Regions from separate parts of the Leifsonia sp. NPDC077715 genome, predicted to be linked through region 1. Evidence: predicted binding sites of a transcription regulator. Region 1 holds the regulator's gene; the other holds the start of a gene.
The links. The regulator LexA, encoded in region 1, represses DNA repair genes until DNA is damaged. The targets are predictions, from matches to a motif close to TCGAACANNTGTTCGA.
Positions count from the first base shown of each region.

Region 2: a site for LexA is predicted at 4,105-4,120, ahead of uvrA (excinuclease ABC subunit UvrA). Genes of this name have one in related genera too.

Region 1 is NZ_JBFBOG010000001.1:150,823-157,743, forward strand. It holds gene hisH (imidazole glycerol phosphate synthase subunit HisH) at 1-546, opposite strand, end outside; gene hisB (imidazoleglycerol-phosphate dehydratase HisB) at 543-1,145, opposite strand; gene AB0P25_RS00740 (histidinol-phosphate transaminase) at 1,142-2,299, opposite strand; gene AB0P25_RS00745 (LysM peptidoglycan-binding domain-containing protein) at 2,530-2,898, opposite strand; gene lexA (transcriptional repressor LexA) at 3,173-3,853, shown strand; gene AB0P25_RS00755 (metallopeptidase family protein) at 3,882-4,232, opposite strand; gene metE (5-methyltetrahydropteroyltriglutamate--homocysteine S-methyltransferase) at 4,319-6,670, opposite strand; gene AB0P25_RS00765 (methylenetetrahydrofolate reductase) at 6,667-6,921, opposite strand, start outside.
Region 2 is NZ_JBFBOG010000003.1:820,581-827,501, forward strand. It holds gene uvrC (excinuclease ABC subunit UvrC) at 1-1,093, opposite strand, end outside; gene uvrA (excinuclease ABC subunit UvrA) at 1,097-4,003, opposite strand; gene AB0P25_RS17825 (hypothetical protein) at 4,210-4,731, opposite strand; gene AB0P25_RS17830 (DUF58 domain-containing protein) at 4,728-6,083, opposite strand; gene AB0P25_RS17835 (MoxR family ATPase) at 6,080-6,921, opposite strand, start outside.

The DNA.
Region 1 (6,921 bases):
CGCCGCGACGAAGGGCGTGCCGTGGTCAGCCCAGGTCACCTTCGGCGTGGGGAACGGGGCCTCGGGGTGCAGCGTCCAGTCCTGCGCGGCGTACGAGTGGACGAAGTAGAAGCGCTCGTCCTGCAGTCCGTCGAACAGCACCGAGTCCTCGGGTGCGCGGACGGTGTTCCAGCCCATGTGCGGGACGACATCGGCCTTCAGGAGGTCGACCGTGCCCGGCCACTCCCCCAGCCCCTCGGTCTCGAGGCCGTTCTCGACGCCGCGGTCGAACATGATCTGCATGCCCACGCAGATCCCGAGCACCGGGCGGCCTCCCGCCAGGCGGCGGTCGATGACCTCGTCGCCGTGGGATGCGCGCAGCGCCTCCGCGACCGCGGTGAACGCGCCGACGCCCGGCACCAGGAGGCCGTCGGCCTGCTGGGCGCGCCTGCGGTTGCCGGTCAGCTCGACCGCGGCTCCCGCGGCTTCGAGCGCCTTCACGGCCGAGTGGACGTTGCCCGTGCCGTAGTCGAAGACGACGACGTCCGGCTTGCGCTCGTCGCTCACAGCGCCCCCTTCGTGGACGGGATGCCGGTGATCAGCGGGTCGAGCGCCTTCGCCTGGCGGAACGCGCGCGCGAACGCCTTGAACTCGGCCTCGGCGATGTGGTGCGGGTCACGGCCGCCGACCACGGTGATGTGCGTGGTGATGGCGGCGTTGAAGGAGATCGCCTCGAACACGTGCCGCACCATCGAGCCGGTGAAGTGGCCGCCGATGAGGTGCAGCTCGAAGCCCACGGGCTCACCGGTGTGCACGAGGTACGGACGCCCGGAGATGTCGACGACGGCCTGCACCAGCGCCTCGTCCAACGGCACCAGTGCGTCGCCGTACCGTGAGATGCCGGCTTTGTCACCGAGAGCCTGACGGATCGCCTGGCCGAGGACGATGCCGATGTCCTCCACCGTGTGGTGGACGTCGATGTCGGTGTCGCCGGTCGCGCGGATGCGCAGATCGGTGAGCGAGTGCTTGGCGAACGCGGTGAGCAGGTGGTCGTAGAAGGGGACGCTCGTCTGGATGTCGGACGTGCCGGTGCCGTCGAGGTCGAGGGTGAGCTCGATGCTCGACTCGCTCGTCTCGCGGGTGACCGTGGCGGCGCGGTTCGTCATAGGTCCGAGTCTATCGGGGCGGGCTCCGTGCGCTCCGGGGCATCGTCCACTGTGGATAACTCGTCCGCCGCCGTCGCCGGGCGCCCGAGGGCGGCCAGCGCCTCCAGGAACGCGGTCGTCTCCTGCTCGGTGCCGGCGGTCACGCGCAGGTGGTGCGGGATGCCGACATCGCGCACCAGGATCCCCTGCTCGGCCAGTGCCTCGAACGTCGCGTGCGGGTCGGCGACGCCGCCGAACAGCACGAAGTTGCTGCCGCTGCGGTGGGGCGTGTAGCCGAGGGCGGCGAGCTCCGTGACGAGCCGATCGCGTTGCAGGCGGATCTCGCCGACGGTGGCCAGCATCTCGTCGGAGTGAGCGAGCGCGCCGAGCGCGGCAGCCTGCGTGATCGCCGACAGGTGGTACGGCAGGCGGACGAGCCGGAGGGCGTCGTTCACCGCGGGGTCGGCGGCGAGGTACCCGACGCGGGCGCCGGCGAAGGCGAACGCCTTGCTCATCGTGCGCGAGATCAGGAGACGCGGGCGGCCGGACAGCAGGGTCAGGGCCGAGGGCGTGCCGTCCGGCAGGAACTCGGCGTACGCCTCGTCCACGACGACGATGCCGCGCGCGGCGTCGTACGCCGCCTCGACCGTCGCGAGGTCGAGCGGCGTGCCGGTCGGGTTGTTGGGCGAGCAGAGGATCACGATGTCGGGATCCAGCGTCCGGATCTGCTCGGCGGCGGTCTCGGGCGAGAGCTCGTAGTCCGCATCCCGCGTGCCCGCGACATACGCGGTGCCGGTGCCCGCGGCGAGCAGCGGATACATCGAGTACGTCGGCGCGAAACCGAGCAGCGTGCGCCCAGGGCCGCCGAACGCCTGCAGGATGTGCTGCAGCACCTCGTTCGAGCCGTTCGCCGCCCAGATCTCGTCAGCGGTCAGGTCGTGGCCGAGGTAGCGCGCGAACGCCTCGCGGAGCTCGGTGAACTCCCGGTCGGGGTAGCGGTTCACGCCGCCGACGGCCGCGGCGACCCGCGCGACGATGTCGGACGCCACATCCTCGGGAATGGGATGCGTGTTCTCGTTCACGTTCAGCGCGACGGGCACCGGACGCTGCGGCGCGCCGTACGGTGAACGACCGCGGAGGTCGTCTCGGATCGGCAGCTCGGAGAGGGAGGTCACCCTTCAATCGTAGTCAGCGCTACACGACCGCTCCGCCGGATGACGGCGTGCGACGGACGGTGTACGAACGACGTGCCGGACTTGCCCACAACGTCTCGAAGGAGCCGCTACGCCCGCGCGAAACGGAGGTCTTAGCGGCCCGACGCGCCGCTGGCGGCGAGAAACGGAGGACACCTGTGGTCCCCCGGGCCCGGGATTCCTCCCTTTCGGCAACGCTCCCCGGCGAGGACCTACTTGGCGTACTTGGCCGGAACCGCGAGCTGCTGGCCCGGGGTGACGACGGCCGAGTCGAGGCCGTTGAGGGAGACGATGTCGGCGATCACGTCGCGCGGGTCGGCGTTGGGGGCGACGCGCTCGGCGACCGACCAGAGGGAGTCGCCGGAGGCGACGGTGACGTACTGGAAGGTGACGTGCGTCTGCTCGCCGGTGGCGACGGCGCCGCCGCCGTTGAGGGCGAAGACCAGTGCGCCGACGACCAGCGGCAGCGCGACGAGCGCGGACAGCACAGCGCGACCGCGGCGCGTGAGGCGCAGACGGACGCGCGCGCCCTCGGGAAGCGGCGGCACCGCCCGAAGGGTGGTGGGAACCGACTCGCTCATCAGTACTGCACTCATGGCCGTGACCTCCTCAGAATCGCGGGTGCGAAGCTGTGTTCCGAATGTATCTTCGAATGTCTGAATCCGCAAGGGGCCGTTCGAAGCGGCACGGACAGGAGAAATCGCCGATGAAGTTCGCGACACACTCGAACACATGTTTGTCTTCCCTCCTGGACGCGGATACAGTTTCGACTGTCTGAGGACATCAGATCAGGAACCACCGACATTCCTGCCGGAGAGCACCCGGCGGACGGCCCCAGGCCCAGAGAGGACGCCCGTGTCGAACGAGAACCAGGCCCGCGGAGGCACCCGCCGACGCAAGAACCTGAGCGACAAGCAGCTGGCCATCCTCGACGTGATCCAGAAGTCGGTGAACCAGCGCGGCTATCCGCCGAGCATGCGCGAGATCGGCGACGCGGTCGGCCTCTCCTCCCTCTCGTCGGTGACCCACCAGCTCAACCAGCTCGAGCTGAGCGGCTACCTGCGCCGCGACCCGAACCGCCCGCGCGCGCTCGAGATCCTGATCGACCTGCCCAGCGCGTCCGGCGACACCCCTGACTACGAGAACCAGACGCCCGTCGGCGATGCGGCGATGGTGCCGCTGGTCGGCCGTATCGCGGCCGGAATCCCGATCACCGCCGAGCAGCAGGTCGACGAGGTCTTCCCCCTCCCCCGCCAGCTGGTCGGCAACGGCGAGCTCTTCATGCTCAAAGTGGTCGGCGAGTCGATGATCGACGCGGCCATCTGCGACGGCGACTGGGTGGTCGTGCGGGCACAGAACACGGCCGAGAACGGCGACATCGTCGCGGCGATGCTCGACGAGGAGGCGACGGTCAAGGTGTTCCGGCAGCGCGACGGCCACACCTGGCTGCTGCCGCGGAACTCCAACTTCGAGCCGATCCTCGGCGACTTCGCGACGGTGCTCGGCAAGGTCGTCGCGGTCCTCCGCGCCGTCTGATGCGTACCGCCCGCGGCCGGCTCGGCGGTCACGCCCAGCCGAGCTCCTTCAGCCGGGCGTCGTCCAGCCCGAAGTAGTGCCCGATCTCGTGGACGACCGTGACGCGCACGCGCGCCCGCAGCTCCTCCAGCGACGACGCGGAGGCCTCGAGGTTGTTCCGGTACAGCGTGATGCGGTCGGGCAGCTCCCCGAATCCGTACACCGACCGCCGGGTCAGCGGCCGCCCGCTGTAGAGCCCGAACAATCGCGGTCGCGCGCCCGGCGGCTGGTCCTCGATGAGGATGGCGACGTTCTCGAGCGGGCCGACCATGTCGTCAGGGAGGGAGTCGAGGATGTCCCCCACCATCCGCTCGAACTCCTCATCGGGGATGCGCACCATGCGCTCATCCTGCCCGACGCCGAAGCGCCCCGGGGCGGTGTCCGCGGACAGCGGACGCCCCGAGGCGCTTCATCGCGATCAGACGATCAGGCGGTCACGGCCGCCTTCTCGCGCACTCCTCGCGTCGCCTCGATGATGTTGCGGAGCGACGCGACCGTCTCGTCGTACCCACGGGTCTTGAGCCCGCAGTCCGGGTTCACCCAGAGCTGACGGCCCGGGATGGCGCTGAGCGCCGTCTCGAGCAGTTCGGTGACCTCGGCGACCGACGGCACGCGCGGCGAGTGGATGTCGTAGACACCCGGGCCGATCCCGTGCTCGAAGCCGGAGCGCTGGATGTCGTGCACGACCTCCATGCGGCTGCGCGCGGCCTCGATGCTGGTCACGTCGGCGTCCAGATTGCGGATCGCGTCGATCACCACGCCGAACTCCGAATAGCAGAGGTGCGTGTGGATCTGCGTCTCGTCGGCGACGCCCGAGGTGGCGAGGCGGAAGGAGCCGACCGACCACTCCAGGTAGTCGTCCTGGTCGCGCTTCTTGAGCGGCAGCAGCTCGCGCAGCGCCGGCTCGTCGACCTGCACGACGCGGATGCCCGCCTGCTCCAGGTCGGCGATCTCGTCGCGGAGGGCGAGGGCGACCTGGCGGGCCGTCTCTCCGAGCGGCTGGTCGTCGCGGACGAACGACCACGCCAGGATGGTCACCGGGCCGGTCAGCATGCCCTTGACCGGCTTGGACGTCAGGCTCTGCGTGTACGACGACCAGTCGACCGTGATCGGCGCGGGCCGCGACACGTCGCCCCACAGGATGGACGGACGCGTGCACCGCGACCCGTACGACTGCACCCAGCCGTTCTGGGTGACCGCGAAGCCGTCCAGGTTCTCGGCGAAGTACTGCACCATGTCGTTGCGCTCCGGCTCGCCGTGCACGATGACATCGATCCCGATCTCCTCCTGGAGGTCGACGACGCGCTTGATCTCGTCGCGCATCCGGCCCAGGTACTCCGCCTCGCTGATCAGGCCCTTCGCGAGCTGGGCGCGTGAGCGGCGGATGTCGGCGGTCTGCGGGAAGGAGCCGATCGTGGTGGTCGGCAGGAACGGCAGGCCCAGGGCCTCCTCCTGCGCCGCCTGGCGTGCGTCGTAGTCGCCGCGGCGGAAGTCGGCGCGGGTCAGCGCCGCCTCGCGCTCGCGCACGGCCGGGACGCGCACCCCGGGCGCCGAGGCCCGGTCGGCGAGCGCCGCGGTGGCCGCGGTCAGCTCCTCCTGGATGGCCTCGTGGCCATCCACGATCCCGCGGGCGAGGACGGCGACCTGCGCGACCTTCTGGTCGGCGAAGGCGAGCCAGGTCTTGAGGCGCACGTCCAGCTCGGGCTCGTCGTCCACATCGTGCGGCACGTGCAGCAGCGAGGTGGAGGTCGACACCGTCACGGACGGGCTGAGCGACAGGAGCTCGGTGAGCGTCCCGAACGCCGCCTCCAGGTCGCCGCGCCAGATGTTGTGGCCGTCGATCACGCCGCCGACGACGGTCTTGGCGGCGAGCGCCGCCGCCGTCGACGCGTCGAGGCCGGTCGGCACCGTGCCGCGGACGAGGTCGAGCGAGATCGCCTCGACGGGCGTGGCCACCAGCGGCGCGAGCGCGTCGTCCAGGCTGCCGTACGGCGCCGCGACGAAGATCGCCGGCCGGTCGGTCGCGCCGGCGAGGTCGTCGTAGGCCGTGCGGACGGCGTCGAGCACCGCATCCCGCGGTTCGTCGATGCTCTCGCTGACGAGCGCCGGCTCGTCCAGCTGCACCCAGGGCGCACCCGCGGCGGCGAGCCGCGAGAGCAGCTGGCGGTACACCGGCAGGAGGTCGCCCAGGCGCGACAGCGGACGGAAGCCCTCGGGGGCGTCGTCGCTCGCCTTGCTGAGCAGCAGGAAGGTGACCGGACCGACGACCACCGGTCGCGTCACGAAGCCCGCCTCGCGGGCCTCCTCGAACTCGCGCACGATGCGGTCGGACGCGAGACGGAAGTCCGTCTCCGGCCCGATCTCCGGCACCAGGTAGTGGTAGTTGGAGTCGAACCACTTGGTCATCTCCAGCGGCGGGTTCTCCCCCTCGCCGCGGGCGATGGTGAAGTAGCCTGCGAGGTCCACGGAGCCGTCCGCGCCGGCGAGCCCGGCGAACCGCGATGGGATGGCGCCGACGGTGACCGCCGCATCCAGCACCTGGTCGTAGTAGCTGAAGCTCTCCGGGATGGACGCGTCGGTGCGGCCGAGGCCGAGGGACGCAAGGCGCTCGCGGGTGGCCGAGCGCAGGTCGGCGGCCGTGGCCTCCAGCTCGTCCGCGGTGATGCTGCCGGCCCAGAACGCCTCGACGGCCTTCTTGAGCTCGCGGCGGCGGCCGATGCGCGGGTAGCCGATGATCGTGCCCGCGGGAAAGGCGGGGCGCGCGGTGGTGTCGGTCATGCTGGTTCCTTCTGGGTGGTGGGGCGGTCGGCGTCACCGGTCGGCAGGGCGCCGATCCGGTCCAGCACGGAGAGCACGGCCTCGTGCTGGTTGAACGTGTAGAGGTGGATGCCGGGGGCGCCGCCGTCGAGCAGGCGCTGCGCGAGGCGGGCCGCCCACGCGACGCCGATCTCGCGGCGGCCCTCGTCGGTCGGCTCGACCTCGAGCTCGATGGCGAGGTCGCTGGGGAGGTCTTCGCCGCTCAGCTCCAG
Region 2 (6,921 bases), on a different contig from region 1:
CGCCGCGCTGCGCGGTGCGGAGCGACACCCGGCCGGTCAGCCGCCCGCGCGGGGCGGACGGGTCGGGCGTCTCACGACGGCGCTGGGTGAGCCATTCGTCGAGCTCTGCGGTGTCGTCCGGAAGCTCGGGCACCAGGATCTCGCGCGGCGGCGCATCCGGGCCGTCGTAGGCGTTCTGCACCACCGTCTCGACGAGCTCGCCGAGGCCCATGTCGAGCTCCTTGTCGACCACCCAGCTGCGGACACCGCGCACACGACCGCCGCGGACGAGGAACTGCGTCACCGCGGCGGCGAGCTCGTCGTGGGCGATGCCGAACACATCGGCGTCCACATCCTCCGGCAGCACGACAGCGCTCTTGCCGAGCACGCCCTCCAGCGCCTGGATCGCGTCCCGGTGACGGGCCGCGGACTCGTAGTCCATCGTGCTCGCCGCCTGCTTCATCTTGTCGTTGAGGTCGCGCAGGTAGCCGCTGTCGTTGCCCGCCATGAAGCTGGCGAAGTCGATCGCCAGCGACTTGTGGTCCTCCGGCGAGATCCGCCCGACGCAGGGCGCTGCGCACTTGCCGATGTCGCCGAGCAGGCACGGCCGTCCGGTGAGCTCGGCGCGCCGGTAGACCCCGTCGGAGCAGGACCGCATCGGGAACGCCTTCAGCATCAGGTCGACCGTCTCGCGGATGGCCCAGACCTTGGTGTACGGGCCGAAGTAGCGAGCGTCCTTGATGTTGCGGTTGCGCGTGATCATCACCCGCGGGATGCGGTCCCCGAGGGTCACCGCCAGGTACGGGTACGTCTTGTCGTCCCGGAACTTGACGTTGAACGGCGGGTTGAACTCCTTGATCCAGGTGTATTCGAGCTGCAGCGCCTCGTACTCGGTGCCCACCACCGTCCACTCGACGCTGGACGCCGTGGTCACCATCCGCCGGGTGCGCTCGTGCAGGCTCCGCAGGGGCTGGAAGTAGTTGCTCAGCCGCGCGCGCAGGTTCTTCGCCTTGCCCACGTAGAGCACGCGCCGGTTCTTGTCACGGAACCGGTACACCCCCGGCTGGGTCGGGATCTCGCCGGCCTTCGGCCGGTAGCTGACGGTGTCGGCCATCCCTTACGCAGCGCCCCGGGCGGACTCGCCCTGCAGGATCTCCTTGAGGAAGAACCCGGTGTGGCTGCCCGGCGTCTCGGCCACCTGCTCCGGAGTGCCCGTCGCGATGACCTCGCCGCCGCCGGCGCCGCCCTCCGGCCCCATGTCGATGATCCAGTCGGCCGACTTGATCACGTCGAGGTTGTGCTCGATCACGATCACGGTGTTGCCCTTGTCGAGCAGCCCGTTCAGCACGAGCAGGAGCTTGCGGACGTCTTCGAAGTGCAGACCCGTGGTCGGCTCGTCGAGCACGTACACGCTGCGGCCGTTGGAGCGGCGCTGCAGCTCGGTCGCGAGCTTGACGCGCTGCGCTTCACCGCCCGAGAGGGTCGTCGCGCTCTGGCCGAGACGGACGTACCCGAGGCCCACGTCGACCAGCGTCTGCAGGTAGCGGTGGATGGCCGAGATCGGCTTGAAGAACTCCGCGGCCTCGCTGATCGGCATGTCGAGCACTTCGGCGATGTTCTTGCCCTTGTAGTGCACCGACAGGGTGTCGCGGTTGTACCGCGCTCCCCCGCAGACCTCGCACGCGACGTAGACGTCCGGCAGGAAGTTCATCTCGATCTTGATCGTTCCGTCACCCGAGCACGCCTCGCAGCGTCCGCCCTTGACGTTGAAGCTGAACCGGCCGGGCAGATAGCCGCGGGCCTTCGCCTCCGGCGTCTCGGCGAACAGGTTCCGGATGCGGTCGAAGACGCCCGTGTAGGTCGCCGGGTTGGAGCGCGGGGTGCGGCCGATCGGCGCCTGATCGACGTGCACGACCTTGTCGAGGTTCTCGAGCCCGGTGATCGTGCGGTGCTTGCCGGCCACCTTGCGAGCGCCGTTGAGCTTGTTGGCCATCACCCGGTAGAGGATGTCGTTGACCAGCGATGACTTGCCGGAGCCCGAGACGCCCGTCACGGCGACGAACGTGCCGAGCGGGAAGTCGACCGTCACGTTCTTCAGGTTGTTGGCCTGCGCGTCGACGACGCGGATCATCCGCTTCTTGTCGATCTTCCGACGCTTCGCCGGAATGGCGATCTCGCGGCGTCCGGCCAGGTAGTCGCCGGTCAGCGAGGCGGTGTTCTTCAGCAGCTCGTCGTACGAGCCGGAGTGGACGACGTGGCCGCCGTTCACGCCGGCGCCGGGACCGATGTCGACGATCCAGTCGGCCGTGCGGATGGTGTCCTCGTCGTGCTCGACCACGATCAGCGTGTTGCCGAGGTCGCGGAGGGCGACCAGGGTGTCGATCAGGCGGCGGTTGTCGCGCTGGTGCAGGCCGATGCTCGGCTCGTCGAGCACGTACAGCACGCCGGTCAGGCCCGAGCCGATCTGCGTGGCCAGGCGGATGCGCTGCGCCTCTCCGCCCGACAGCGTGCCCGCGGCGCGGGCCAGGTCGAGGTAGCTCAGGCCGACCTGGATGAGGAAGTCGAGCCGGATCTTGATCTCGCGCAGCACCTGCGCGCCGATCTTCTGCTCGCGCTCGGTCAGGTGCAGCTTCTCCATGAACGCGCGGGCGTCGCTGAGGCTGAGCAGCGACGCGTCGGCGATGCTCTTTCCGTGCACGAGGACGGCCAGCACCTCGGGCTTGAGGCGCTTGCCGCCGCAGACCGGGCACGGCACCTCGCGCAGGTACTCCGCCCAGCGGGCGCGCTGCGTGTCGGTCTCGGCCTGGATGTACTGGCGCTCGATGTAGGGCACCACGCCCTCGAAGCCGGAGGTGTACGACATCTCGCGGCCGTAGCGGTTCTTCCACTTGACCTTGACCTCGAAGTTGTCGCCGTGGAGGACGGCGTCCTTCACGTTCTGCGGCAGCTTCTTCCACGGGGTCTTGAGCGAGAACTTGAGGTCGCGCGCGAGGCCGTCGAGCAGCTTCTCGTAGTAGTTGAACAGGCTCTTGCCCTGGCTCGTCCACGGCACGATGACGCCGTCGGCGATGCTGAGCTCGTCGTCGTCGAGCAGCAGCTCCTCGTCCACCGACATTCGGGTGCCGAGACCGGAGCACTCGGGGCACGCTCCGAACGGCGCGTTGAACGAGAAGGTGCGCGGCTCGATCTCGGTCAGCTGGATGGGGTGGCCGTTCGGGCAGGACAGCTTCTCGCTGAAGTTCTGCCACGCCGCCGCGCCCTCGCGGTCGACGTAGTTGACCTGCACCAGGCCGTCGGTGAGCCGCAGCGCCGTCTCGAGCGAGTCGGTGAGGCGGCCCAGGATGTCGGGGCCGGCGACCAGACGGTCGATGACGACGGAGATGTCGTGCTTGACCTGCTTCTTCAGCGTCGGCGGGTCGGACAGCTGGATCTGCTCGCCGTCGACCAGCGCGCGCGAGTAGCCGCTCGCCGCGAGCTCCTTGAAGAGGTCGACGAACTCGCCCTTCTTCTGCGAGACGACCGGGCTGACGACCATGTAGCGGGTGCCTGCCTCGAGCTCCATCAGCTGGTCGGCGATCTGCTGAACGGTCTGGCGCTGGATGCGCTCACCGCAGATCGGACAGTGCGGCACGCCGATACGCGCCCACAGCAGACGCATGTAGTCGTAGATCTCGGTGATCGTGCCGACGGTCGACCGCGGGTTGCGGTTGGTCGACTTCTGGTCGATCGACACGGCGGGGCTCAGACCTTCGATGAAGTCGACGTCCGGGCGGTCGACCTGGCCGAGGAACTGTCGCGCGTACGCGGACAGCGACTCGACGTAGCGGCGCTGACCCTCGGCGAAGATCGTGTCGAACGCGAGCGACGACTTCCCCGACCCGGAGAGTCCCGTGAAGACCACCATCGAGTCGCGCGGGATCTCGAGGTCGACGTTGTGGAGGTTGTGCACCCGCGCACCGCGCACGCTGAGGTGCGAGCCGGTCACCCGGCTGATGGTGCTGCCGATGTCGCCGTCCCCGTGCACCCGATCGTTGTTCACTCGCCCGCTGCTCACTCGCTCTATTCTCCGCCATCCGTCATTGTTCGAGGGGGCTGTTCGCCCACCGCGCACCGCACTCCGGCGTCTCGAACATCCGTTCGATTCTACCCTGCCGAGCGCGGTGATCCCCGCACGCGTGAGTCTAGGAGCGACCACCGACATTCGAGCCGGGCGGCCGCCGCGAGCGCTCCTCAGCGGTTCGGACGGCGCAGCAGAGCGGGGACGAGCATCCCGACCAGGGCGAGCGCTGCGAGTCCGGAGACGATCGCGAAGGCAGGCACGGAGATGCGCCCGGCCGGGAGCAGCACAGCCACGGCCACCACCTGCACCGGCACCTGCAGGAGCACGAACCGGCGCAGCGACGGCAGCAGCACCGCGGGCTGGAGCCGCGCCGCCGCCGGGACGACCAGCATCCACGATCCGAGCAGGTGGAGCGCGTGCGCGCCGGCGATCAGCGCCAGCATCCGGACCGTCAGCGTTCCGGGTTCGACCAGCGACGACAGCACCAGGACGCCGATCAGCACCCACGCCGTCAGCCAGCGCGGGCGCCACACGGCCACCCCGACGAGCAGGGCCCCGATCGCCGTCCACGGGCCGCTGGGCACGCCCGCGAGGACCAGCGTCAAGCCCACCACGGCGAACAGCGCGCGCACCGACCATCCCGGGACGGTGTGCGTGCCCAGGTCGGGCGTCGTACGTGCGGGGTCGCTCATCCGCGCCTCCCCGCCGTCAGCGCGCGCAGGCCGGCCTCGCGGGCGACCGGGTCCTGCCATCCGAGCAGTTCGACACCGCCCGCCTCCAGCCGGCGCAGGCGCAGGCGCCGTTCGAGCTCGACGGTGCGCAGGGCCAGCCGCTCCCGGGCGGTGAGCTCCCGCGCATCCCGGACCGGGAGCACGTCGATCGCGATCACCCGGTGCCCGGACGCGCGCCAGCCGAGAGCCAGCGTCGACGGCTGGTCGTCGAGGAAGGTCGAGAGCACGTAGACGATCGCGCCCGGCGACAGGCGCGGCGAGCGGACGCGCTGGAACGTCGTGCCCGTGGCCGTCGTCAGCTCGATCTCGCGCAGCACCCGTTCGCGATGGCGGGCGCCGGCGCGCGGCGGGAGGACGCGACGCGACTCCCCCAGGTCGTCGAAACCGACGCGGTCCCCCACGGCCGCGTACGCGACCGTCAGCGACGCCGCCGCCTCGCGGGCGAGGTCGAGCGAGGACAGCGCAGGCCGCGGATAGGCGCGCGACCAGTCCGCGACAATCCCGGTCACGTCGTCGCGCGCGTCGAGCACCACGTGCACGGCGGCGTCGGAGGTCGCTGTGGTCCGGCGCACGTACAGCTCATCCGAGCGGCCGGCGCGAGCCGTGGCCCGCCAGTCGATCCGGCGGAGGCGGTCGCCGGGATGGAAGAGGTCGATGTCACGGAACTCGCCGCCGTCGCCGGGTCGCGTCGACACGTGCTGGCCGGTCAGTCCGAGCAGGCGCGCCGGCAGCGGGAGGCGGCGGAGCGGCAGCCGGCGCGGACGCACCACCCGCTCGACGGACGCCTCCTCGCCCGGGGCGGCGACCCACGCGGCGTCGGCGCCGATCGCGCGAGCGGCGACCTCGGCCACCCGCTGCGGACCCGAGTGGACAACAGGGACCTCACCCGTCGTGCGCGCGGCCGCGCGCGGGGTGAGCACGGCATCCACCGGCGCGGCCCCGCCGAGGGCGAGCCGCAGCTGGATCGCGTCCGGACGTTGCGTGACTACGGCGTGGATGTCGACGGTGAGGGCCGTCGACCCGTCCGGTGCGGGATGCGCCCGGCCCGTCGAGGCGACGGAGGTCTCGGTGCGGAGTTCGTCCGAGCCGGCCGAATCGTCGAGCCGGCGGGGCCTGCGATCCCAGCTCAGCGCAGCGGCGAGCAGCAGCGGCGCGCCGACGAGAGCGGGCTCGACGCGTGTCATCACGAACGCGGCCACCACACCGACCATCCCGACGACGACGGCACCGGCGAGGGCCGGGCTCAGCGTCCACCCGCCGCGCGTGGCGGTATGCCTGCGTTCGGTGTGCGGGTGGTCGGCGCTGTCGGTCATCGGTGCTGCGCGTCCGTCTCCACCGCATCCGGTGCCTGCTGCGCGCGGCGCCCCGACCCGACCGCCGGGGGACCGGCGACCGTGTTGACCACCTCGGCGACGACCTGCTCGGCGCGGACGCCGCCCGTCCACGCCTGGACGGTCAGCGTGAGGCGGTGCGCGAGCACGGGCACGGCGACCGCCTTCACGTCGTCGGGGAGCACGAAGTCGCGGCCGTCGAGCACGGCCAGCGCACGGGCTACGAGCAGCAGACCCTGCGACCCGCGGGGCGACGCGCCGACCTCCACCGACCGGTGGCCGCGTGTCGCGGCGGCGAGGCGGACGCAGTAGGCGGCGATATCGGGGTCCACATCCACCGCCTCGATGCCGGCCTGCATGGCCGCCAGCGTCGGCGCATCGATCACCGGCTCGACGGTGGCGACCTCGTGGCGGCGGGCCACACGCGCGAGCAGCACCCGCGACTCCCCCGCCTCGTCCGGGTAACCGACGCTTAAGCGCACCATGAACCGGTCGAGCTGCGCCTCGGGCAGCGCGTACGTGCCCTCGGACTCGATCGGATTCGCCGTCGCGACGACGTGGAACGGCGACGGCAGCGGGAAACTGCGGCCCTCGACCGACACCTGCCCCTCGGCCATCGCCTCCAGCAGCGCAGACTGCGTCTTCGGCGACGTGCGGTTGATCTCGTCGGCGAGGAACAGCCCGGTGAACACCGGACCGGGCCGGAACTCGAAGTCCGCCGTGCTCGGGAGGTACACGAATGAGCCGGTGATGTCGGACGGCAGCAGGTCGGGCGTGCACTGCAGGCGGCGGAACTCGAGCCCGACCGCGGCCGCGATGC